DNA from 4 places in the Salinarimonas sp. NSM genome. Region 2 is predicted to be linked to each of the others. Evidence: predicted binding sites of a transcription regulator. Region 2 holds the regulator's gene; each other region holds the start of a gene.

Region 1 (5,637 bases), on a different contig from region 2:
CTCCGCAGGCGGGCCCGAGACGCCGGCGCTGCTCTCCTTCGACGACGCGCGCACGCTCTTCCACGAGTTCGGCCATGCGCTGCACGGGCTCCTCTCGGAGGTGACCTATCCCTCCCTCGCCGGAACCGCGGTCGCGCGCGACTTCGTAGAGCTGCCCTCGCAGCTCTACGAACACTGGCTCGAGACGCCGCAGGTGCTGGAGCGCTTCGCGCGCCACCATCGCACCGGCGAGCCGATGCCGCAGGCGCTGCGCGACAAGCTCGTGGGCGCGCGCACCTTCAACCAGGGCTTCGCCACGGTAGAGTACCTCGCCTGCGCCTTCGTCGACCTCGACTTCCATCTCTTGCCGGACGCCGGCAACGTCGACCCGGAGGCCTTCGAGCGCGAGGCGCTTTCGCGCATCGGCATGCCCGACGAGATCGTCATGCGCCACCGCACCCCGCACTTCGCCCACGTTTTCGCGGGTTCGGGCTACGCCGCGGGGTACTACAGCTACATGTGGTCGGAGGTGCTCGACGCCGACGCCTTCGAGGCCTTCCAGGAGACGGGGGACGTCTTCGACCCGGCCACCGCGGCGCGGCTGCGCGAGCACGTCTACGCCGCCGGCAACCGCCGCGACCCGGCCGAGGCCTATGCCGCCTTCCGCGGCCGCATGCCCGACGTGGGGCCGCTCCTGAAGAAGCGCGGCCTCGTCGAGGGCCTCCCCGCTCCGGCCGCCGGGGAGGCGTGACACGCGCCGCCGGGCGCCCTCCTCACGCGAACAGCGACAGCTGGTCCTCCGCCGCCCGGCGCCGGGCGGCGGCGGGCGGCTCGAACAGGTCCGTGCGCAGCCGCGTGCGCGTCGCGTTGAGGCCGAGCCGGCGCGCCGCCGTCTCGAACCGTCGCCCGATCATCCAGGCATACGCCCCCGTCCCGGTCTGCCGCACGCCCCAGGTGGCATCGTACTCCTTGCCGCCGCGGGTCTGGCGCACGAGCGAGAGGACGCGCTCGAGCCGATCGGGATAATGCTCGATCAGCCAGTCCCGGGCGAGGCCCTTGAGCTCGTCGGGCAGGCGCAGCAGCACGTAGCCCGCCTCGCGCGCGCCCGCCGCGTGCGCCGCCTCCAGGATGCGCTCGATCTCGTGGTCGTTGATCGCGGGCACGATCGGCGCCACGAGCACGGTCACGGGGATGCCCTCGTCGGTGAGCCGCTTGATCGCGTCGAGCCGGCGCGCCGGCGTCGCCGCCCGCGGCTCCATGCGCCGGGCGAGCACCGGGTCGAGCGTGGTCAGCGAGATCGCCACCTTGGCGAGGCCGCGCTCGGCCATCGGCCCGAGGATGTCGACGTCGCGCGTCACGAGATGCGACTTCGTGACGATCCCCACCGGATGCGACCGCTTCGCCAGGACCTCCAGGACCGAGCGCGTGATTCGGTAGCGCCGCTCCACCGGCTGGTACGGATCGGTGTTGGCGCCGAGCGCGATGGGCTTGGGCACATAGCTCCGCGCCGCGAGCTCGCGCTCGAGCAGCGCCGCCGCGTCCGGCTTGGCGAAGAGCTTCGTCTCGAAGTCGAGGCCGGGCGAGAGGCCGTGATGGGCGTGGCTCGGGCGGGCGTAGCAATAGAAGCAGCCGTGCTCGCAGCCGCGATAGGGGTTGATCGAGTAGTCGAAGCCGATGTCGGGCGACTGGTTCCGCGCGATGATGGTGCGCGCGCGCTCCTCCACCACCTCGGTCGCGAGCGCGAGCGCGCGCTCCTCCTCGTCGTGGAGGCGGTCCTCCTCGAAGGCCTCGCGGGTGATGCGCTCGTAGCGCCCGGTCTCGTTCGTCTGCGCGCCGCGCCCGCGCCTCAGCCGCTCGGCCACGGCGTCGGGCCGCCCGGTGTCGCGCAGCAGCGCGCGGCGCTGCAGATCGCGCGCCGAGGGTTCGCGGAGCGCCGGCTCCCGCGGGGACGCATCCCGCGCGCCGGGGGCGATGACGTGGCGCGGTGCGCGCGCCGTGCTGGCGACCGGGCTCATGACGACCTCCGAACGAACGTTCTCGCCGATTCCGATTTGTTCCGTCTATGTTCTGACCTTCCTTATACGAACGAAATGAGAACGACGCAAGCCCCTCCCGGTTCCGCACGCGCCGGTCGCGACGGCGCGCGGAGGTGCGCCCGAACGAAGGGTTACGCGGCCGCACGGCTGCGCTATGAGGACGGCATGATCAGCGCGCTCATTCTCTCCGACGGCGACCCGCAGGCCCTCGCGGCGACGATCGCGGCGCTGGTGCCCGGCGTCGCCGAGGGGGTGATCGCCGATGCGGTCGTGCTCGTGCGCGGCACGCCGTCACCGCCGGCGATCGACGCGCTGGCGGACGCCGCGGGCGCGACGCTCGTTTCGCCGGCGCCCGGCGAGGACCCCTGGCGAGCGGGCGCACGCGCCGCACGGCGGGACTGGCTGCTGCTGCTCCAGGCGGGCGACGTGCCGCTCGAGGGCTTCTCCCGCCCGCTCGAGCGATTCGCCGGCACGGCGCCGACGCACGCGCCGGGCGCGCTCGGCCGCATGCGTCGGGAGGAGGCGGGCGTCGTCGCGACAATTCTCGCGCGACTGCGCGGACGCTCGCGCCGCCCCAGCGCGGGCGACCTCGTCCACGTCTCCCATCTCGCGGAGGCCGCGCGACCGCGAATAGTACGGCTCGCCGCGACTCTCGTGCGGGAGGGGCGGGCCTGATCAGCCCCGCGCCTTGCCGCGCTTCAGGTGCTCGTCGAGGCGGGGCATGATCTCGACGAAGTTGCAGGGGCGGTGGCGGTAGTCGAGCTGCGGCCCGAGGATGCCGTCCCACGCGTCCTTGCAGGCGCCGGGCGAGCCCGGCAGCACGAACACGTAGGTCGCCCCCGCGACCCCCGCGGTGGCGCGGGACTGGAGCGTGGAGGTGCCGATCTTGTCGTAGCTGATGCGGTGAAACACCGCCGAGAAGCCCTCCATGCGCTTCTCGAACAGCGGCTCGATCGCCTCGGGCGTGACGTCGCGCCCGGTGAAGCCGGTGCCCCCCGTCGTGATCACCACGTCGACGTCCGCGCGCGCGATCCATCCCTGCACCGCCGCCCGGATCGCCGCGACCTCGTCCCGCACGATCATCCGATCCGCCAGATGGTGCCCCGCCGCCGCGATGCGCCCGACGAGCGTGTCGCCGGACTTGTCCTGCGCGAGATCGCGCGTGTCGGAGACGGTGAGGACGGCGATGCGGACGGAGATGAAGGGGAGGGTTTCGTCGATGGGCATGGGGGCGGGGCTCCGAAGGCGTCGTCCCTCAGATAGACCGCCGCGGCGCGAAACGGAACGGGTGATCAGGGCGCGCCGCGTGAGAGGTCGAGGACGACGACCGTGATCCGCGCGCGCAGGGCGGGCGAGAGTCGCGCCTCGAGCGCCGCGCGCAGGGCTTCGGCGTCGCGGATGGTGTCACCGTCGGGATGTGGCTTGGGGCGCTTGCGCCGGTGCACGTCGTGGCCGAACCAGTAGACGAGATAGATGCCGCCGGCGGCGCGCCAGTCGGTGACGTAGAGATTGTCGAGCTGCGCACCAGCGGCCGTCCAGAGATCGTCGTTCCACTGACCCTTGGTTTCGAGGGGAAGCGCCATGTCGCCGATGGTGAAGAGGATATCGGCCTCCTTGCTTCTGGCCATATGCGCCTGCGGCGCACGGCCGAGTTCCGGTGACAAAAGCCCCTCGAGGTCCTCGATCAGGCGATCGGTGCAAGTGTCCTCGTCGCGCGGGCGACCATCGTCCCTCCAGTACTTGTTGATCGGGTCGGTGTCGGCGGCACGCAGCCGCTCCTGCACGCGCACGAGCGCGTCGAGCACGACCCCGCGCAGATCCTCCGGCGTCGCAGGCGGGCCGTTCTCGATGACGTGCCGAATGTCGGACGCGGTAAGCGGCCGGAACGCCCGCTCCCGCCGCGCCTGCCGCTGCTCGTGTAGCGCACGACGCAGATGCGGCGTGTAGCCGTCCTCGGGGGCATGGGCGAGGTCCGCGAGAGCGGTGCTCGCCTCTTCGGAGTGATCGTTTGCGAGGCGATCGATCAGGCGGTGGAGAAAGTCGGACGCGTCCCACGGATTGGTGTCGCCGGACCAGCCGCCGGTGGGATGCGGCACGGGCGGCCACAGGGGGCGGAACTGCCGGATCGCCCACGTCACGAGCGCGGGCGGAGCCGGGAGGGAACCGCTTTGCCGACGGTTGCCGAAAAGGTCGCGCACCGGCCAGATGAGAAGGCGCTCCTCGGTCCCCACCTTGCCGAGGGCTGCCCAGGTCGTCTCGAAGTCGAGCACCAGCGCGAGCGCCTGCCACCGCCGCTGCCGTTCGCCGTCCGCCGACTTAAGACGGCTGGCAGCGATCGCCAGCAGACCCGCCCATGGCCCGGCTGCGAGCGCGGTGTCGACGAGCCGCTTTTCGACTTCATCCGGAAGGTCCGAGTATCGGCCCAGCCACTCGACGGCGAGCCGCGCCATCATGGCGTGGTCGTCCTCCGTTGCAGGCACCTGCCAGAGCCCCGGGACTGACGTCGCACGCGCGGCGAGGCTCGGCTCCATCAGCTGACGGGCGAAAGCCTCGTAGCTGGCGGGGTCGCGGCGCAGGCACAAATCGAGCGCCGCTGCCGCCGGCTTCGCGATGCCTTGGTCGCCCGTGATTACGCCGTAGAGCGATGCCCGCGCGATCCGCACGACCTCTTCGGGCAGATCGGCGATGCCGCGCCCGGTGCGCACCCGCTCGGCGACGCCCGCGAGGATCGGGTACTCCACGGAGTAATGCTTGTCCTCTGCGATCGCGTCGGCGACATCAGCGAAGCTCGGTAGGTCGTCCCGGAAGAGCGTCGCCTCGAAGCCCGCGATCGCGGCATCGCGCAGGTCCTCGCCGAGCCAATCGGCGAGGCGATTCGGCGGCGCGGCGTCGTTGTCAATGTCACCGAAGCGGCCGAGATAGCATTTCGCCGGCTGGAGAACGGTCGCCCGGCATCCGAGCCGCATGTCGGTCTCGCGCGCCCGGAAGTGTGCGCGCGCCGCACGGAAGTTCTCCGCACGCTCGGCTTCCGCCTGCCGACGCCGTTCGTTTTCCTCCACTTCCCACCTGGGCACCGGCGGCGGCGGGATCATCTCTGCCAGATGCGCCTCGCGCGCCGGATCACCGGAGGCGAAGCCGCGGGCGGCATCGACGGCATCGGCAGGAAGTCCATCCTTGCCGCGAAGGTCCGCCAGAAGATCGCGCCACACGGCGTCCTCGCGTGGGCCACGGCCGGAGCCGCCGGCCAGGCGGTGGAGGAGATGGACGGCGTCGTCGGTCGTCGGACGCAAGGCCGGATGCACCCGAAACAGATGCCAGAGCCGAAGGTCGTCCTCAGTGTCCTCCGATCGCAGAAGAGCGAGTTCCTGCATCTCGCGACGCATGGCGTCGTCGGAGCGGATGTGCTCGGCCACCATGCGCCCATGGTCGTTCGTAGACCGATAGCTCCGAGGCAGGATACGCAGCCATCGGAGCAGGCGCGGCGCTCCAATCGCGACTGCTCCGATCGCCTTCTCCATGAAAATGCTCGCCGCGGTCTCGAGGTCGTATCCGACCCCCAGCCCTGGCTTGCACCCGAGGCGGCGGGCGGCGAGCGCGTCGAGGACCGGCGCCGCGAACGGAG
Region 2 (5,637 bases):
GAGATCGTGCGGCTGGCGGGCATGATGTGAGCGGGCCCACGGCCGACGCACGTCAGCGCTGCCCGCGCCGCCAGAGCGCGTACGTCGTCGCGAGGGCGGCGGCGGCCAGCAGCCCGGACGCGAGCGGCTCGCTCGCCAGCGTCGCGAGGTCGCCGCGGGCATGGGCGATGGCGCGCCGGAGGTGGTCCTCGAAGATCGGCGCGAGCACGAAGCCGACGAGGAGCGGCAGGAGCGGGAAGCCCGTCCGACGCAGCGCGTAGCCGAGCCCGCCGAACAGGGCGAGGAGCACGACGTCGAAGGCGAGCCCGCCGCTCGCCAGAACGCCGACCCCCGACACGAGCACGATCCCAGGCACGAGCCAGAGCGGCGGTACGGTGACGAGGCGCGCCCACAGGCCGACGAGTGGCAGGTTCAGGACGACGAGCATCAGGTTCGCGATCAGCATCGAGCCGACGAAGGTCCAGAACAGCGTCGGCTCCCGGCTCATCAGCGCCGGGCCCGGCGGCAGGCCGTGGATCATCATCGCGCCGACCAGCACGGCCGTCACGGCGTTGGACGGGATGCCGAGCCCGAACAGGGCGACGAAGCCGGTCTGGGCGCTGGCGTTGTTCGCGGCCTCCGGCGCGGCGACGCCGGCGATGTCGCGCCGGCCCTCCGGCGCGCCGCGGGAGACCCTCTTCTCCAGGGACCAGGCGGCGAAGGACGAGACGAGGGTCGTCGCGCCCGGCACGAGGCCGATCGCGGCGCCCACCAGCGACCCGCGCAGGGCGGGTGCGAGCCAGCCGCGGATGGCCGCGGCGCCCGGCCACCAGCGTCCGATCCGCGCCACCGCACCGCCGTTCGTCCCCCGCGCGGCGAGGGCGAGCGCCTCCGACATGCCGAAGAGCCCGACGACGAGCGGCACGAAGCCGATCCCGTCGAAGAGCGCGCGCATGCCGAAGGTGAAGCGCGGCAGCCCGTCGGGCCCCGCCGTGCCGATCAGGCCGAGCATGCCGCCGAGCCCGAGCATCGCGAAGCCGCGCGCGAGTGGTGCCGCCGAGAGCACGACGGCGAGCGCGCCGGCGAGCACCATCATCGCCGCGACGTCCGCGGGGCCGATCGCGAGCGAGGCGCGTGCCAGGGCCGGCGTCGCCAGGGCGAGGACGAGAGCCGACAGGACGCCCGCGACCGCAGACGCGAGGGTCGCGACGGCGAGCGCCTCCACCGCGCGGCCCTCCCGCGCCATCTTGTGGCCGGAGACCGCCGTGACCGCGCCGGACGCCTCGCCCGGCACGTTGAGAAGGATGGCGGTCGTCGAGGAGCCGTACTGAGCGCCGTAGTAGATGCCGGCCAGCATGATCAGCGAGCCCGTCGGCGGAAGGAAGAAGGTCGTCGGCAGGAGCAGGGCGATCGTCGCCACCGGGCCGAGGCCCGGCAGCACGCCCACCAGCGTGCCGAGGAAGGCCCCTGCGAAGGCCCAGCCGAGATGCTCGAGGGTCAGCGCAGCCGCGAGGCCCGCGACGATGTCGACCTCGGTCATCGCAGGGCGTCCGGCAGGAGCGGCAGAGGCTGGCCGACGAGGCCGACGAAGACGCCCGCGACGAGTGCCGCCGTGACCGCCCCCGCGGCGAGGGAGCCGGGGAGGCGCGCGCCCGTCACCGCCGACGCCGCCAGCGCGCCGCAGAGCGTGCCCGACAGGAGGAGCCCGAGCGGGGCGACCGTCGTCGCCAGGAGGACGATCGACGCGAGCAGGCGTACGACGGTGCGCGTGGGTATCGTGCCGAGCGCCGCGCAGGGATCGACCGCCGCCCCCGCCGCGGCCGCGGCACGGCGGCGGGTCGCGATCCCGAGGAGCGCGGCGAGCGTCGTCAGGGCGGCGAGCGCGAGGGGAACGTCCGCCGGCCCGAGTCGCCCCGGGCGTCCTTCCGGGAGAGCGCTCGCCGCGAGTGCGAAGGCCGACGCAGCGGCCGCAACGGAAATCTCCACGAAAATACTGTAATCCAACTTAGAATGAAGAAAAACTAGAGTGGAGCGTAAATCATTGGAGCGTGAGTTACTCATATTGCCTCTCGCCGAGAAACAGGTATTCATTCCTCATCACTCCTTAGACCGAGGGAAGACCATGTGGAAGAGCATTCTCGCCGCCGGCCTCGCTGCCGGTGCGATCGCGGTCGCGTCCGCTCCCGCCCAGGCGGAGGGCTGGCCGACCCAGCCGATTCGGCTGATCACCGCGTCCGCCGCCAGCGGCAACGCCTTCGTCTCCGCGCAGATCGTCGCCGCCGAGCTCGAGAAGCGCCTGGGGCAGCGCATCGTGCTCGAGGCGATGCCGCAGAGCTCGGGCATGGTGGCGACGGAGCTCGTCTCCGATGCCGAGCCCGACGGCCATACCCTCCTCGTCGGCACGTCCTCGCAGCTCGTGTTCAACATCGCGCTCTTCCCGGACATGCCGGTCGACCTGTCCGAGACGCTGCGCGGGGTGGCGATGATCAACTCCGTGCCCCTCGTCCTCGTGGTCAATCCGGATGACCCGGCGCAGACCATGGAAGACTACGTCGCGGCTCTGAAGGCCGAGCCGGGCGCCTTCCAGTACGGATCCGGCCCGGTCGGCACGACGACGCACGTCACCGGCCTGCGCTGGGCGAACGCGGTCGGCGTCGAGGTCGAGCACGTGCCCTACGAGGCGGGCTCGGACGCGCGGCGCGACGTGGTCGCCGGACGCCTGTCGCACATGTTCGACGTCGCGGTGACCGCGATCCCGCAGATCGAGGCGGGGGCGGTGCGCCCGCTCGCCATCACCTCCCTCGCGCGCTCCGGGGCGCTGCCGGAGGTGCCGACCGTGGCCGAGCTGGGCTTCCCGGGCTTCGAGGCGGCCACCTGGAACACGATCGCGGCGCCGTCCGGAACGCCGGACGCGATCGTCGAGCGCCTCAATGCCGAGGTCGCGGCGGTGATGGAGACGCCCGCCGTGCGGGAGCAGCTGCTCGCGCTCGGCGCCGACCTCGTGCCGCCGCGCACGCCGGCCGAGATCGACGCCTTCTACGCCGAGCAGCGCGAGACCTGGATCCCGCTCGTGCGCGAGGCCGTCGGCACGGGCGGCTGAGCGCGCGGTGCATCGGGCGTGCGTCGCGGGAGCCCGATCCGAGGGATCCGCGACCACGATCCCGAATCCGAGGATCCCGGGCGCGGAGCGGCGCCCGCTCCGCCGACCGAACGAAGCGAGGGGACGATGCAGGATGCGATCGACGACCCGCCGAGCCCGGCGCGCGTCGCGCTCGTCGGGCTGCCGTCGCGCATAGGGCCGCTGGAGAGGCGTTTCGCCGGAGCGCTGATCCACCTGCGGGCGCTCCCGGGATGAATGCCCCGCCGCGAAGACGGGTCGCGACGGGGGTTGCGGAACGCATGGGGAACGGGTATAAGTTCCGCGTTTGTTTTCCGAGAGATCGTATCGGCGATTCGGCCGGCGGCCGCGGAAGGCTCCAAGAGGCTCCAAGACGGGGTGCCCATGCTCACGCGCAAACAGCACGAACTGCTTCGCTTCATCCACGAGCGGGTGCGGGAGACCGGCGTCCCGCCCTCCTTCGACGAGATGAAGGATGCGCTCGACCTCAAGTCGAAGTCGGGCATCCACCGGCTGATCACGGCGCTGGAGGAGCGCGGCTTCATCCGGCGGCTCCCGAACCGGGCGCGGGCGCTCGAGGTCGTGCGCCTGCCCGAGGGCCTCGGCGTGCCCGCGAGCCGGCGCTTCAGCCCGAGCGTCGTCGAGGGCGGGCTCGCGGCCAAGCCCAAGGCCGCCGCGGCGCCTGTGGCGGCGCCGAGCCTGCCGGACGAGGAGCGCGGAATCCAGATCCCGGTCATGGGCCGGATCGCGGCGGGCGTCCCGATCTCGGCGATCCAGTCGCAGAGCCACTCGATCACCGTCTCGCCGGACCTCGTCGCGTCGGGCGAGCACTTCGCGCTGGAGGTCCGCGGCGACTCGATGATCGAGGCCGGCATCCTCGATGGGGACATCGTGGTCGTGCGCAAGCAGGACGTGGCCAACACGGGGGACATCATCGTCGCGCTGATCGACGACGAGGAGGCGACCCTCAAGCGCTTCCGCCGCCGCGGCTCGTCGATCGCGCTCGAGGCGGCCAACCCCGCCTACGAGACGCGGGTGCTCGGGCCCGATCGGGTGAAGATCCAGGGCAAGCTGGTGAGCCTGTTCCGGCGGTATTGAGCGAGGCTCGCGCCCTCACCGCCGCAGCAGCCACATCGACCCGCCTGCGAGCAGGCCCCAGAACGGGGCGCCGATGCCGAAGAAGGCGACGCCCGAGGCCGTGGTGACGAAGCAGACGAGGGCGGCCATGCGGGCCTTCTCGTCGGCGAGCGCCGCCTGGATCGCGCCGGCGAAGCTCGTGAGCAGCGCGAGGCCCGCCACCGCCTGGATCAGGATCGGCGGCGAGGCCGAGATGAAGGCGGCCGCCGCACCGGCCGAGAGCCCGAGCGCGATGTAGACGGCGCCCGCCGCCGCGGCGGCGACCCAGCGCCGCGACGGGTCCGGATGCGCCTCCGGCCCGGCGCACAAAGCCGCCGTGATCGCGGCGAGGTTGACGAGGTGGCCGCCGAAGACGGAGGCGACGGCGCTCGCGACGCCGGTGCCGACGAAGATCGGCCCGACCGGCGGGCGGTAGCCGTTGGCCGCCAGCACCGCGAGGCCCGGCACGTTCTGGGAGGCCATGGTCACGAGGAAGAGCGGCAGCGCGAGGCCGACGAGGGCATCCAGCGAGAAGGTGGGCGCGACGAGCACCGGCCGCGGCGCGAGCGCCCCCCAGGACGCGTCCGGCAGGGGCGTCGCCGCGAGCACCACGCCGATCGTCACGAGAACCGCCAGCGGCACCGCGTAGGGCCGAGCGAAGCGCAGGGCGAGCGCCCAGACGATCACGATCGGCAGCGCCAGAGCCGGCTCCGCCAGGGTCGCACGGGCGGGGGCGAGGCACAGATCGAGAAGGATGCCCGCCAGCATCGCGGCGGCGAGCGGCATCGGGATGCGCTCCACCGCCCGCCCGAACGGGCGGATCACGCCCGCCAGGATCACGAGCGCGGAGGCCGCGAGAAAGGCGCCGACCGCGACCGGGAAGCCCCCGGCGAAGGCGCCGGTCGCCACGAGCAGCGCGGCGCCGGGCGTCGACCAGGCGATCGAGATCGGGAGCCGCGTGCGCCACGAGAGGCCGATCGCCAGCACGCCCTTGACGAGGCAGACCGCGAGCAGGCCCGAGGCGGCCTGCGCCGGCGTCGCGCCCACCGAGACGAAGCCCTGCAGCAGCAGCGCAAAGGTCGAGGCGAAGCCGACGAGCGCCGCCAGCGCACCCGCCGAGAGCGGCTGGATCAGCCCGCCGCCCCCCTCCGCCGGCGCGCGCGCCGCCGTCCCCGTCCCGCCCGCCGTCTCGCTCATGTCCCGCTCACGCCCCGCTCACGCCCCGCGCACGACTCGACCGCTCGATCGCCGGCGCGAGACTGCCGCCCCCCGGGTCCGCGCGCCACCCCCGCGCGCGCCGACCAGGGCTGCGCCGCGTGCGGTCCGCCTCACTCCTCGACCGCCCGCGCGATCGCCCAGGCGAGGCTCTCGGCGTCGAGGTCCTCGCCGTTGGCGAGCACCACCACCGAGACGCCGCTGTCGAG
Region 3 (5,637 bases), on a different contig from region 2:
GGTCGGCTCGGTCGTGGTGTTCATCTCGCTCTTCTTCGTCTGCTACAGCCTCGTCACGCTCGCGCTGATGACCTTCGGGCTGGACTTCGTGACCGCCATCAGCGCCTCGGTCACGGCGATGGCGAATGTCGGCCCGGGGCTCGGCCCCATCATCGGCCCCGCCGGCAACTTCGCGCCGCTGCCCGATGGCGCGAAGTGGATCTTGAGCTTCGCCATGCTTCTAGGACGCTTGGAGCTGTTCACTGTGCTGATCTTGTTCACGCCGGGGTTCTGGAAGGAGTGACACCGCACTGATCGGCCGGCATATCGCGAGGCGACACCGCAAAGCGATCGAGATCGCGCGGTCCTACCCCCGCGCATCGACGCGAAACCTGAGGCACGCTTCGCTGCGGACCGCCACAAGGGCAGCCGAGGTTCGGTTCGCAGCGGATCGATCCGGATTATATTCTGCTCGAATCTCGCCCGCCTAACCTATCGCGGAAAATGATAGTGGAAAAATGCCTCCGCCGACTCGCGCGACTGCATAGCAAAATCCTGAGCTTCTCCAGGAGCACAACTTCTATCTCTCCGTGTTAACGACCTCTAGTCGCCGCCACGTTTGGCAGATAAGCGGCAAATCCGCGGTCTTCCACACAAGTCCTGAACGCCTCGTCCCCTACAGGGAAGGAGACTGCCTTCGTCGATTGTCCGAACGAGCCATTCCGAAAGGGTCGAGAGAGCCGGGCAGAGCCCGCAGCGTCAGATGTCGAGGTCGATCGTCTCGGCGAAGGCGGCGCGCTCGGAGATGAAGGCGAAGCGGGCCTCCGGCTTGTTGCCCATCAGGCGCTCGATCGCGTCCGACGTCGCCTCGCGGTCGTCGGCGACGATGGCGACGCGCAGGAGCTTGCGCTTGGCCGGATGCATCGTCGTCTCCTTGAGCTGGGCGGGCATCATCTCGCCCAGGCCCTTGAAGCGGCTGACCTCCACCTTGGCGTTGGCCTTGAACTCGCTCCTCGTCAGCCGCTCGCGCTCCGCCTCGTCGGCGGCGTAGACCGACTTCGCGCCGTGGGTGAGCTTGTAGAGCGGCGGGACCGCCAGGTAGAGATGCCCGCCGTCGATCAGCCGCGGCATCTGGCGGTAGAAGAAGGTGATCAGCAGCGAGGCGATGTGGGCGCCGTCGACATCGGCGTCCGTCATGATGATGACCTTCTCGTAGCGCAGGTCGTCGTCGCGATAGTGCGCGCCGGTCCCGCAGCCCAGCGCCTGGACGAGGTCCGCGAGCTGCTGGTTGGCCGCGAGCTTGTCGCGACCGGCCGAGGCTACGTTGAGGATCTTGCCGCGAAGCGGCAGCACGGCCTGCGTCTGCCGGTCGCGCGCCTGCTTGGCCGAGCCGCCGGCCGAGTCGCCCTCCACGATGAACAGCTCGGAGCCGGCCGCGCCCGCATTGGTGCAGTCGGCGAGCTTGCCGGGAAGCCGCAGCTTGCGCGTCGCGGACTTGCGGGCGACCTCCTTCTCCTGGCGCCGCCGCAGGCGCTCCTCGGCGCGGTCGATCACCCAGTCGAGCAGCTTCGCCGACTGCGCCGGCGAGGACGCCAACCAATGGTCGAAGGCGTCGCGGATCGCGCTCTCGACGATGCGCGAGGCCTCGAGCGTGGCGAGCTTGTCTTTCGTCTGGCCCTGGAACTCCGGCTCGCGGATGAAGACCGAGAGCATGGAGGCGCAGGTGACCATGACGTCGTCCGCCGTGACCGCGCTCATGCGCTTCTGCTGGTTCACCCGCTCGGCGTGGTCGCGCAGCCCGCGCAGCAGCGCGATGCGCAGGCCCGACTCGTGCGTGCCGCCCTCGGGCGTCGGGATCGTGTTGCAATACGAGGAGGAGAACCCGTCCTCGCCGTTGGCGAGCCACGCGATCGCCCATTCGAGCGAGCCGTGGCCGCCCGGCTTGGTGATCTTGCCCGAGAAGAGCTGGTCGGCGACGAGCTCCTTGCCGGCGATCTCGGCGGAGAGATAGTCGCTCAGCCCGTTGGGGAACTTGAACGTCGCCTCCGCCTCGTAGCCCTCGCCCGGCACGACGAGCGCGGGGTCGCAGCGCCAGCGGATCTCGACTCCGCCGAAGAGGTAGGACTTCGAGCGCGCCATCTTGAACAGGCGCAAGGGGGAGAACTTCGCCTGCTCGCCGAAGATCTGCACGTCGGGCTTGAAGCGCACCCGCGTGCCGCGGCGGTTGTGCACGCGACCGACCGTCTCCAGCGGCCCCAGCGCGTGGCCGCGCGAGTAGACCTGGCGGTAGAGCGTCTGGCCGCGGGCGACCTCGACCTCGAGCCGCTCGGACAGCGCGTTGACCACCGAGACGCCGACCCCGTGCAGGCCGCCGGAGGTCTCGTAGACCTTCGAATCGAACTTGCCGCCGGCGTGCAGCGTGGTGAGGATCACCTCGAGCGCCGACTTGCCCGGAAACTTCGGGTGCGGGTCGATCGGGATGCCGCGGCCGTTGTCGGTGACGGTGATGAAGCCGTCCGCCCCCAGCTCCACCTCGATGAAGCTCGCGTGGCCGGCCACCGCCTCGTCCATGGAATTGTCGATCACCTCGGCGAAGAGGTGATGGAGCGCCTTCTCGTCGGTGCCACCGATGTACATGCCCGGGCGCCGGCGCACGGGCTCGAGGCCCTCCAGCACCTCGATGGCGGAGGCGTCGTAGCCGTCCTCGCCGACGGAACCTTGAGAGTGGCCCTGCGCCGCCTTTCCGGCCGCGCGCGCGCCGCGCCTCGCCGCGGGCGCGGCCGTGGGCTCCTCCAGCTTGCGCGCCGCCCCGCCCTCGAAGAGATCGTCCCCGTTCGCCATGAAGCCGCCCGTCTCCGCCGCTCGAATCGGTCCACGCGCGCGGATGCGCGCCACCTGCCTCTATAGGAGAACAAAAGACCAACTGCAAAACCGAACAGGCCCGCGGGCGCGCCCGCGCGCACTTCTCCACAGGCCGCGCCGCCGCGTGACGCGTGCCTAGGCCCTTGCCTCGCGGGGCGTCCCGGCCGATGTAGGGTACATGCTGCCGAAATTCGACGAGATCGTCGCGAACCTCGAGTTCCTCGACGACTGGGAAGAACGCTACCGCTACGTGATCGAGCTCGGGCGCCTGATGCCCGAGCTGCCGGAGGGCGCGCACACGGAGGCGAACCGCGTGCACGGCTGCGCGAGCCAGGTCTGGCTCGAGACCCGCCGCGAGGATGGCGGCGCGGGCGATCCCGTGCTCGTCTTCCGCGGGGATTCCGACGCGCACATCGTGCGGGGCCTCGTGGCGCTGCTGGTGGCGCTCTATTCCGGCAAGCCCGCGTCCGAGATCTCGACCACCGACGCGGTGGAGATCTTCGATCGGCTGGGCCTGCGCGAGCACCTTACGCCCCAGCGCTCCAACGGCGTGCGCGCCATGGTCGAGCGCATCCGCCGCGACGCGATCGCGGCGAAGGTGGGGTGAGGGGCGCCGTCATCCCGGATGCCGAAGGCAGTGCGGGACCCGGAACCTCCGGAGCCTCGAAGAGCGGCGTGCGCAGGCCGCGGCGCTCGACGCGTCCTTCGGCATTCCGTGGACGCGCGCGCTTCCGCGCACGCTCATCGAGCACCTGTGGATCTGGGTCCCGGATCGGCTTCGCCGTCCGGGATGACAGGATCAAACGGCGATCGGCGCCTTGATGGCCGGGTGCGGGTCGTAGCCCTCGACCGCGATGTCCTCGAAGCGGAAGGCGAAGAGGTCGGTCACGTTCGGGTTCAGCACCAGGCGGGGGAGGGGGCGCGGCGCGCGCGCGAGCTGCTCCTTCGCCTGCTCGAGGTGATTCAGGTAGAGGTGCGCGTCGCCCAGCGTGTGGACGAAGTCGCCGACGCCGAGCCCCGTCGCCCGCGCGATCATGTGGGTGAGCAGCGCGTAGCTCGCGATGTTGAACGGCACGCCCAGGAACACGTCCGCCGAGCGCTGGTAGAGCTGGCAGGAGAGCCGCCCCTCCGCGACGTAGAACTGGAACAGGCAATGGCACGGCGCGAGCGCCATCCGCTCGAGGTCCGCCGGGTTCCAGGCGGAGACGACGAGGCGGCGCGAATCGGGGTTGCGGCGGATCTCGTTCACGACCCAGTCGATCTGGTCGATGGTGCGGCCGTCGGGTGCCTCCCAGGAGCGCCACTGCTTGCCGTAGACGGGCCCGAGCTCGCCGTCGGCATCCGCCCACTCGTCCCAGATGGTGACGCCGTTCTCCTGGAGCGTGTGCACGTTGGTGTCGCCGGCGAGGAACCAGAGCAGCTCGTGCACGATCGAGCGGATGTGCAGCTTCTTCGTCGTGACGAGCGGGAAGCCTTCGGCGAGGTCGAAGCGCATCTGATGCCCGAACACCGACCGCGTCCCGGTCCCCGTGCGATCGGACTTCTCGACGCCGTCGTCGAGGATGCGCTGGAGGAGGGCGTGGTACTGGTGCATGGGCGGGGCTCCTGGGGAGGGGGAGCTTACATCCGACGTGCCGATCTCGCACCCGGCGTACAGGTGTTTCCACAGGACTGGTCGCGGTGGGCGACTGTGAGGTCGTCCGGTCGAGCATGACGGATCGTGATCAGCTCGAGCGGCTGCAGGGTGCAGCCGGTCCCTCGGCGAACAGGGCCGAGCGCAGGCCCGAGGTGCGAACGCACCTTTGCCGTCATGCGGCCTTCGCCGCGGCGCCGCGATGGCGTATGGCTCGCGCCGAACGCATCGCGCAGACCCCGAGATGACGCAGACCCGAAGGGAGACCGACACCATGGCCGACATCACCCGCGCGCAGGCGCGCACCATCGTCGAGACCGCGCTGGCCACCGGCCGCGAGCGCGGCTTCAAGCCGCTCGCGATCGCCGTCTACGACGCCCGTGGCGCGCTCAAGGCCTTCGAGGCGGAGGACGGCACGTCGCTCAAGCGCGGCGAGATCGCCATGGGCAAGGCCTTTGCGGCGGTGGCGCTCGGCGTGCCCTCGCGCACCATCAACGCGATGGCGCTCGAGCGCCCGCACTTCGTCGGGGCGCTCGGCGGGGTGGTCGGCGGGCCGTTCGTGCCGGTGCCGGGCGGGGTGCTCGTGAAGGCGAGCGACGGGTCGCACGCCGGCGCGGTCGGCATCTCGGGCGACACGTCCGACAACGACGAGGCGGCCGCGCTCGCCGGGATCGCCGCGGCCGGGCTCGAGGGCGTCACTGGCGCCTGAGCCGCCGCGGCGGAGGGCGGATCAGTCCTCGACGACGAAGGCGCCGCGGGCGGGGTCCGTCGTGTCCGGGCCCGCGCAGGCGAAGGCGTGCTCGCCCACCTGGTCGGTCTCGAAGAGGATCTGCCCGATCGTGCCGGGCGCGACGATCCACGCGCCCGCCGCCTCGTCGTAGGCGGCGTCGATGGCGCTCGCGACCGTCGCCTCGTCGATGAGCGTCGGCGCCGCGAAGGCGCCGGCCGCGTCGGTGCCGTTGACGATCTGTAGTGTCAGCGTCTCGCCGGCGGGGAGCGGCGCGCGGTCCGGGCGGCAGACGATCCGGCCATCCTCGATGCCCATGGCGATCTCGACGGCGACGGGCTCGGCCGACTGGGCGAGGGGCACGTCGGCCGTCGGCTCGCCGGGCTGGACCTGCGCGTGGCTCGGCGAGGCGGTCGCGAAGCAGGCGAGCGTGAAG
Region 4 (5,637 bases), on a different contig from region 2:
CACGCCCTTCACCGCGGCGAGCGCATAGCGAATGGCGCCGCCCTTCACCGAGAAGCGCACCTGCGAGCGGTTGATCGAGGGCGCCTCCACCTTGATGCCCAGCCGCTGCGCCTCGCGGCGGAATTCGGAGAGCTTGTCGGTGTTGTCGATGTCGAGGTTCATCGACGCGGCCAGGAACTCGACCGGGTGGTTCGCCTTCAGGTAGGCCGTCTGGTAGGACACCACGGCGTAGGCGGCGGCGTGGGACTTGTTGAAGCCGTAGTCGGCGAACTTGGCGAGCAGGTCGAAGATCTCGTCGGCCTTGGCCTCGTCGATGCCGTTCGCCTTGCAGCCGTCCACGAAGCGGACGCGCTGCTTGTCCATCTCCGCCTTGATCTTCTTGCCCATGGCGCGGCGCAGGAGGTCGGCGTCGCCGAGCGAGTAGCCGGCGAGCAGCTTCGCCACCTCCATCACCTGCTCCTGGTACACGATGATCCCGAAGGTCTCGCGCAGGATCGGCGCGAGCTTCGGGTGCGGGTACCACCTGTCTTCCGCCTCGCCGCGGCCGAGCTTGCGCTCGCAATAGACCGGGATGTTGGCCATCGGGCCCGGGCGGTAGAGCGCGACGAGCGCGATCAGGTCCTCGATCCGGTCGGCGCGCATCTCGACGAGCGCCTTGCGCATGCCCGCCGATTCCACCTGGAACACGCCCACCGTCTCGCCGCGGCCGAGCATCTCGTATGTCTTCGGGTCGTCGAGGGGCAGGTTCGAGAGATCGACGGCGACGTCGCGCTCCTTCAGGAGGTCGACGGCGTTGCGCAGCACGGTGAGCGTCTTCAGGCCGAGGAAGTCGAACTTGACGAGGCCCGCCTGCTCGACCCACTTCATGTTGTACTGCGTGACCCGCATGCCGGTCTTCGGGTCTCGGTAGAGCGGCACCAGCTCCTGCAGCGGGCGGTCGCCGATGACGACGCCGGCGGCGTGGGTCGAGGCGTGACGGTGGAGGCCCTCCAGCTTCTGGGCGATGGCGAGCAGTCGCTCGACCACCTCCTCCTGCTCGGCCGCCTCGCGCAGCTTCGGCTCGTCGGCGATCGCCTGCTCCAGCGTGACGGGCTTCGCTGGATTCTGCGGCACGAGCTTGCAGAGCTTGTCCACCTGCCCGAAGGGCATCGCGAGCGCGCGGCCGACGTCGCGCAGCACGCCGCGGGCGAGCAGCGTGCCGAAGGTGATGATCTGCGCCACCTGCGGCTCGCCGTAGCGCCGCTGCACGTAGGCGATCACGTCCTCGCGGCCGTCGACGCAGAAGTCGATGTCGAAGTCCGGCATCGAGACGCGCTCGGGGTTGAGGAAGCGCTCGAACAGGAGGCCGAAGCGCAGCGGGTCGATGTCGGTGATGGTGAGCGACCACGCCACCAGCGAGCCTGCGCCCGAGCCGCGTCCCGGGCCGACGGGGATGTCGTGGTCTTTGGCCCACTTGATGAAGTCGGCGACGATGAGGAAGTAGCCGGGGAACTTCATCCGCCGGATGATGCCGAGCTCGAAGTCGAGCCGGCTCTCGTATTCCTCGCGCGTCGTGCCCGGCGCGGTGCCGTGGGCCTCGAGCCGCGCGGCGAGCCCCTCCTTGGCTTGGCGCTCGAGCTCGAGCCCCTCCGCCTCCTCGCCGTCGACGCCCTCGATGTCCGCCGTGAAGCGCGGCAGGATGGGCGCGCGCGTCGTCACGCGATACGAGCAGCGCCGCGCCACCTCGACGGTGTTGGCGAGCGCGTCCGGCATGTCGGCGAAGAGCGCGGCCATCTCGGCGCGGGTCTTGAAGCGGTGCTCCGGCGAGAGCCGGCGACGGTCGGTGTTGGCGACGACCTGGCCTTCCGCCACCGCGAGCAGCGCGTCGTGTGCCTCGTAGTCGCTCTCACGGGCGAAGAAGGGCTCGTTCGTGGCGACGAGCGGCAGGCCGCGCGCGTCGGCGAGCGCGACGAGCGCGCCTTCCACCGCACGCTCCTCCTCCAGCCCGTGGCGCTGAATCTCGACGTAGAGGCGGTCTGCGTAGATCGTCTCGAGCGCCGAGAGCCGCGCCGCGGCGAGCTCCGGCCGGCCCGTCGCGTAGGCGCGGTCGAGCGGTCCGCAGAGCCCGCCGGTGAGCGCGATCACGCCCTGCGCGTGCTCCGCCAGCGCGGCGAGCGAGACCTGCGGGCTGCCGCCGAGCTGGACGTCGAAATAGCCCCGCGTGACGAGGCGCATCAGGTTGCGGTAGCCCTCCTCGGTCTGCGCCAGCAGGACGAGGTTGGCGAGCCCCGCGGCCGCCGCCGCCGGGCCCTGGCGCTGCGCCGGATCGGGCGTCTCGAAGCAGGTGGTGATCTGCACGCCCGCGATCGGCTGGATGCCCGACCCGGAAAGCTTCTCGGAGAATTCCAGCGCGCCGAAGAGGTTGTTCGTGTCGGTCAGCGCCAGCGCCGGCTGGCGGTCCGCCAGCGCGAGCTTGGCGAGCGCGCCGATCTGCAGCGCGCCCTCGAGCAGGGAGTAGGAGGAGTGCACGTGGAGGTGCACGAAGCCGGGGTCCTTGATGATCGCCATGGCCCCTCGCCCTCCAGTCCCGATCCGCCGCGCCGTTCCTTATCCGTTTTGGCCGCGCGCCTGTCGAGGGGTGGGGCATCGCGGGCTGTGGATGGCCGTCGACGCGTGCCCCCCGCGACATCCTACCCCCTTGAACGAACCAAGAACCCGGCGCATCCTCCCCGCATGGAGCCCGCCCTCTCGCGCAAGCTGCGCGTCCTCGCCGACGCCGCCAAGTACGACGCGTCCTGCGCCTCCTCGAGCGCGCCCAAGCGCACGTCCCGCAAGGACGGGCTCGGGTCGACGGGGGGCAGCGGGATCTGCCACGCCTATACGCCGGACGGGCGCTGCGTCAGCCTGCTGAAGATCCTGCTGACCAACTTCTGCCTCTACGACTGCGTCTACTGCGTCAACCGCCGCTCGTCGAACGTCGAGCGGGCGCGGTTCACCGTCGAGGAGGTGGTGGACCTGACGTTGAACTTCTACAAGCGCAACTACATCGAGGGGCTGTTCCTCTCCTCGGGCATCGTCAAGAACGCCGACTACACGATGGAGCAGATGGTCCGCGTAGCGAAGACGCTGCGCGAGGTGCACGGCTTTCGCGGCTACATCCACCTCAAGACCATCCCCGAGGCGAGCCCCTTCCTGATCGAGGAGGCGGGGCTCTACGCCGACCGGCTGTCGATCAACATCGAGCTGCCGCAGCGCGAGAGCCTGAAGGCGCTCGCGCCCGAGAAGGACGACGCGACGATCCGCGGCACCATGGGGCGCATGAAGGAGCGCATCGTCGAGGCCAAGGCCGAGCGCAGGACGACGCGCACCGCGCGCCGCTTCTCGCCCGCCGGCCAGTCGACGCAGATGATCGTCGGTGCCGACGCCGCGACCGACACCGACGTGCTGCGCACCTCGACCGCGCTCTATTCCGGCTACGCGCTCCGGCGCGTCTACTACTCCGCCTTCTCGCCGATCCCCGATTCGAGCCGGCTCCTGCCGCTCAAGCCGCCGCCGCTCCAGCGCGAGAACCGGCTCTACCAGGCGGACTGGCTCCTGCGCTTCTACGGCTTCGAGGTGGACGAGATCGCGGCCGGCGCTGATGCCGGCATGCTCGACCTCGAGATCGACCCGAAGCTCGCCTGGGCTCTCAAGCACCGCGAGCGGTTTCCCGTCGACGTCAACCGGGCCGACCGGGAGCTGCTGCTGCGGGTGCCGGGGCTCGGGGTCAAGGCGGTCGACAAGATCCTCGTCGCGCGCCGCCACCGCCGGCTCGCCCTCGACGACGTCGCGCGGCTCGCGGGCTCGGTGAAGCGCGCGCGCGCCTTCCTCGTCACCACCGATCACACGCCGGGCGCGCTGCTCGACCGCCTCGACCTCAGAGCCGCGCTCGTGCAGCGGCCCGCCGAGCAGCTCACCCTGTTCTGATGCGCCGCGTCACCCTCGCACCCGGGGCCGATCTCGACGGGTTTCGCCGCGCCGCCCGCGCGCTCGTCACGGAGGGCGTGGCGCCCGACGACGTCGTGTTCGAGGACGGCCGTACGGCGAGCCTGCTGCCCGAGGCCGAGATCGCCGAGGCGCCGCCGCTCGCATTGCCGAAGACCGTTCCGCCGATCGTGAAGGACGTCGCGATGCACCGCGACCCGGAGCGCTGGGCGCTGCTCTACCGGCTGATCTGGCGCGTGACGCGGGGCGAGCGGCGGCTGCCGGAGATCGTCGCCGACCCGCTCGTGCACGCGCTTCACGTCATGCGGCGCAACATCGGCCGCGACATCCACAAGATGCACGCCTTCGTGCGCTTCCGGAAGGTGGAGGGCAGCGATCCCGAGCGCTTCGCCGCCTGGTTCGAGCCCGAGCACCACATCCTGCGCGCCGTCGGCCCGTTCTTCCGCGACCGCTTCGGCGCGATGCTCTGGTCGATCCACACGCCCGACGGCTCGATCCTGTGGGACCGTGAGCGGCTCGCCTACGGCCCGCCCGGCCGCCCGGAGGACGCGCCCGCGCGAGACGGCTTCGAGGATGGCTGGCGCGACTATTACCGCGCGATCTTCAATCCGGCGCGGGTCAACCCGACGGCGATGCGCGCCGAGATGCCGAAGAAGTACTGGAAGAACCTGCCCGAGGCCGAGATCATTCCCGATCTCGTCCGAGGGGCGGCCTCGCGCGTCGGCGGCATGATGGACAGGGAGCCCACCATGCCCGCGAAACGCGAGCCCCGCGCCGCCCTCGCGGCGCTGGACGCCCGCGCGAAGCCGCGCAGCCTCGACGAGCTCGCGGCGCTGATCCGCGCCTACGAGCCGCCGCAGGACTTCTCGCCCAAGGCCGTGATCGGCGAGGGGCCGGTCGCGCCGCTGATCGCGTTCGTCGGCGAGCAGCCGGGCGACGTCGAGGACATGGAGGGTCGCCCCTTCGTCGGCCCGGCGGGACGGCTCCTGGCGAAGGCGCTGGGCGAGGTCGGGATCGACCGGGACGCCTGCTATGTCACGAACGCGGTCAAGCACTTCAAGTTTCTGGAGCGCGGCAAGCGCCGCATCCACCAGAAGCCCTCGCTCGGCGAGATCAAGCATTACCGCTGGTGGCTGATGGAGGAGCTCACCCTGGTGCGCCCGCGCCTCACGGTCGCGCTCGGCTCCACCGCACTCACCGCGCTGACGGGCAGGGCGATGCCGTTGATGAAGTCCCGCGGCCCCGCCCGCTTCGAGGAGGGAGGGCTGGTGCTGCCGGGCTTCGTCACCGTCCACCCCTCCTGGCTGCTGCGCCTGCCCGACGAGGACGCGAAGGTGGCGGGCTACGAGGGCTTCCTGCGGGACCTCGCCGCGGCGAAGGACGAGGCGCGGCGGCTCGCCGGGTGAGGGCACCGGGCGTGCCGGACGACCGTCCCGCCGAGGCGCGGATCAATCCCCGCACAGCGCCCGCGATGAGACCGCATAGAGCCGCTCGCGTCCGGCGACCCGGGCGGTGAAGCCGTCGGGGAAGAGCGGGGCGAAGGCGGGGTCGCAGACGTTGAGCCCGCCCGCATAGGCGCCGAAGGCCGGCATCACGAGCCGGGCGTCGTCGTGGGCGAAGCAGCGCGCGCGCACGGCGCGCCCGCGCAGGCGCACCTTGGCGACCGGGTGGAGA

What was found. The regulator LexA, encoded in region 2, represses DNA repair genes until DNA is damaged. The targets are predictions, from matches to a motif close to TGTTCNNNNTGTGTTCNG.
Region 1: the regulator LexA is predicted to act here: its motif matches at 2,032-2,049, upstream of ACTZWW_RS13120 (PA0069 family radical SAM protein).
Region 3: the regulator LexA is predicted to act here: its motif matches at 2,887-2,904, upstream of parE (DNA topoisomerase IV subunit B).
Region 4: the regulator LexA is predicted to act here: its motif matches at 2,581-2,598, upstream of dnaE (DNA polymerase III subunit alpha).

The regions. Positions count from the first base shown of each region.
Region 1 covers NZ_JBQTCJ010000033.1:22,596-28,232, forward strand. Annotated here, with positions in the region: gene ACTZWW_RS13115 (M3 family metallopeptidase) at 1-730, shown strand, start outside; gene ACTZWW_RS13120 (PA0069 family radical SAM protein) at 753-1,994, opposite strand; gene ACTZWW_RS13125 (hypothetical protein) at 2,181-2,690, shown strand; gene moaB (molybdenum cofactor biosynthesis protein B) at 2,691-3,242, opposite strand; gene ACTZWW_RS13135 (hypothetical protein) at 3,308-5,637, opposite strand, start outside.
Region 2 covers NZ_JBQTCJ010000055.1:18,151-23,787, forward strand. Annotated here, with positions in the region: gene ACTZWW_RS17615 (molybdopterin molybdotransferase MoeA) at 1-30, shown strand, start outside; gene ACTZWW_RS17620 (tripartite tricarboxylate transporter permease) at 53-1,519, opposite strand; gene ACTZWW_RS17625 (tripartite tricarboxylate transporter TctB family protein) at 1,516-1,965, opposite strand; gene ACTZWW_RS17630 (Bug family tripartite tricarboxylate transporter substrate binding protein) at 2,102-3,079, shown strand; gene ACTZWW_RS17635 (hypothetical protein) at 3,206-3,334, shown strand; gene lexA (transcriptional repressor LexA) at 3,482-4,195, shown strand; gene ACTZWW_RS17645 (benzoate/H(+) symporter BenE family transporter) at 4,211-5,410, opposite strand; gene ACTZWW_RS17650 (serine hydrolase domain-containing protein) at 5,542-5,637, opposite strand, start outside.
Region 3 covers NZ_JBQTCJ010000067.1:17,648-23,284, forward strand. Annotated here, with positions in the region: gene ACTZWW_RS19435 (TrkH family potassium uptake protein) at 1-283, shown strand, start outside; gene parE (DNA topoisomerase IV subunit B) at 739-2,820, opposite strand; gene ACTZWW_RS19445 (SufE family protein) at 3,020-3,448, shown strand; gene ACTZWW_RS19450 (thymidylate synthase) at 3,641-4,435, opposite strand; gene ACTZWW_RS19455 (GlcG/HbpS family heme-binding protein) at 4,749-5,183, shown strand; gene ACTZWW_RS19460 (cupredoxin domain-containing protein) at 5,205-5,637, opposite strand, start outside.
Region 4 covers NZ_JBQTCJ010000018.1:54,527-60,163, reverse strand. Annotated here, with positions in the region: gene dnaE (DNA polymerase III subunit alpha) at 1-2,547, opposite strand, end outside; gene ACTZWW_RS09195 (putative DNA modification/repair radical SAM protein) at 2,713-3,945, shown strand; gene ACTZWW_RS09190 (UdgX family uracil-DNA binding protein) at 3,945-5,369, shown strand; gene pdeM (ligase-associated DNA damage response endonuclease PdeM) at 5,412-5,637, opposite strand, start outside.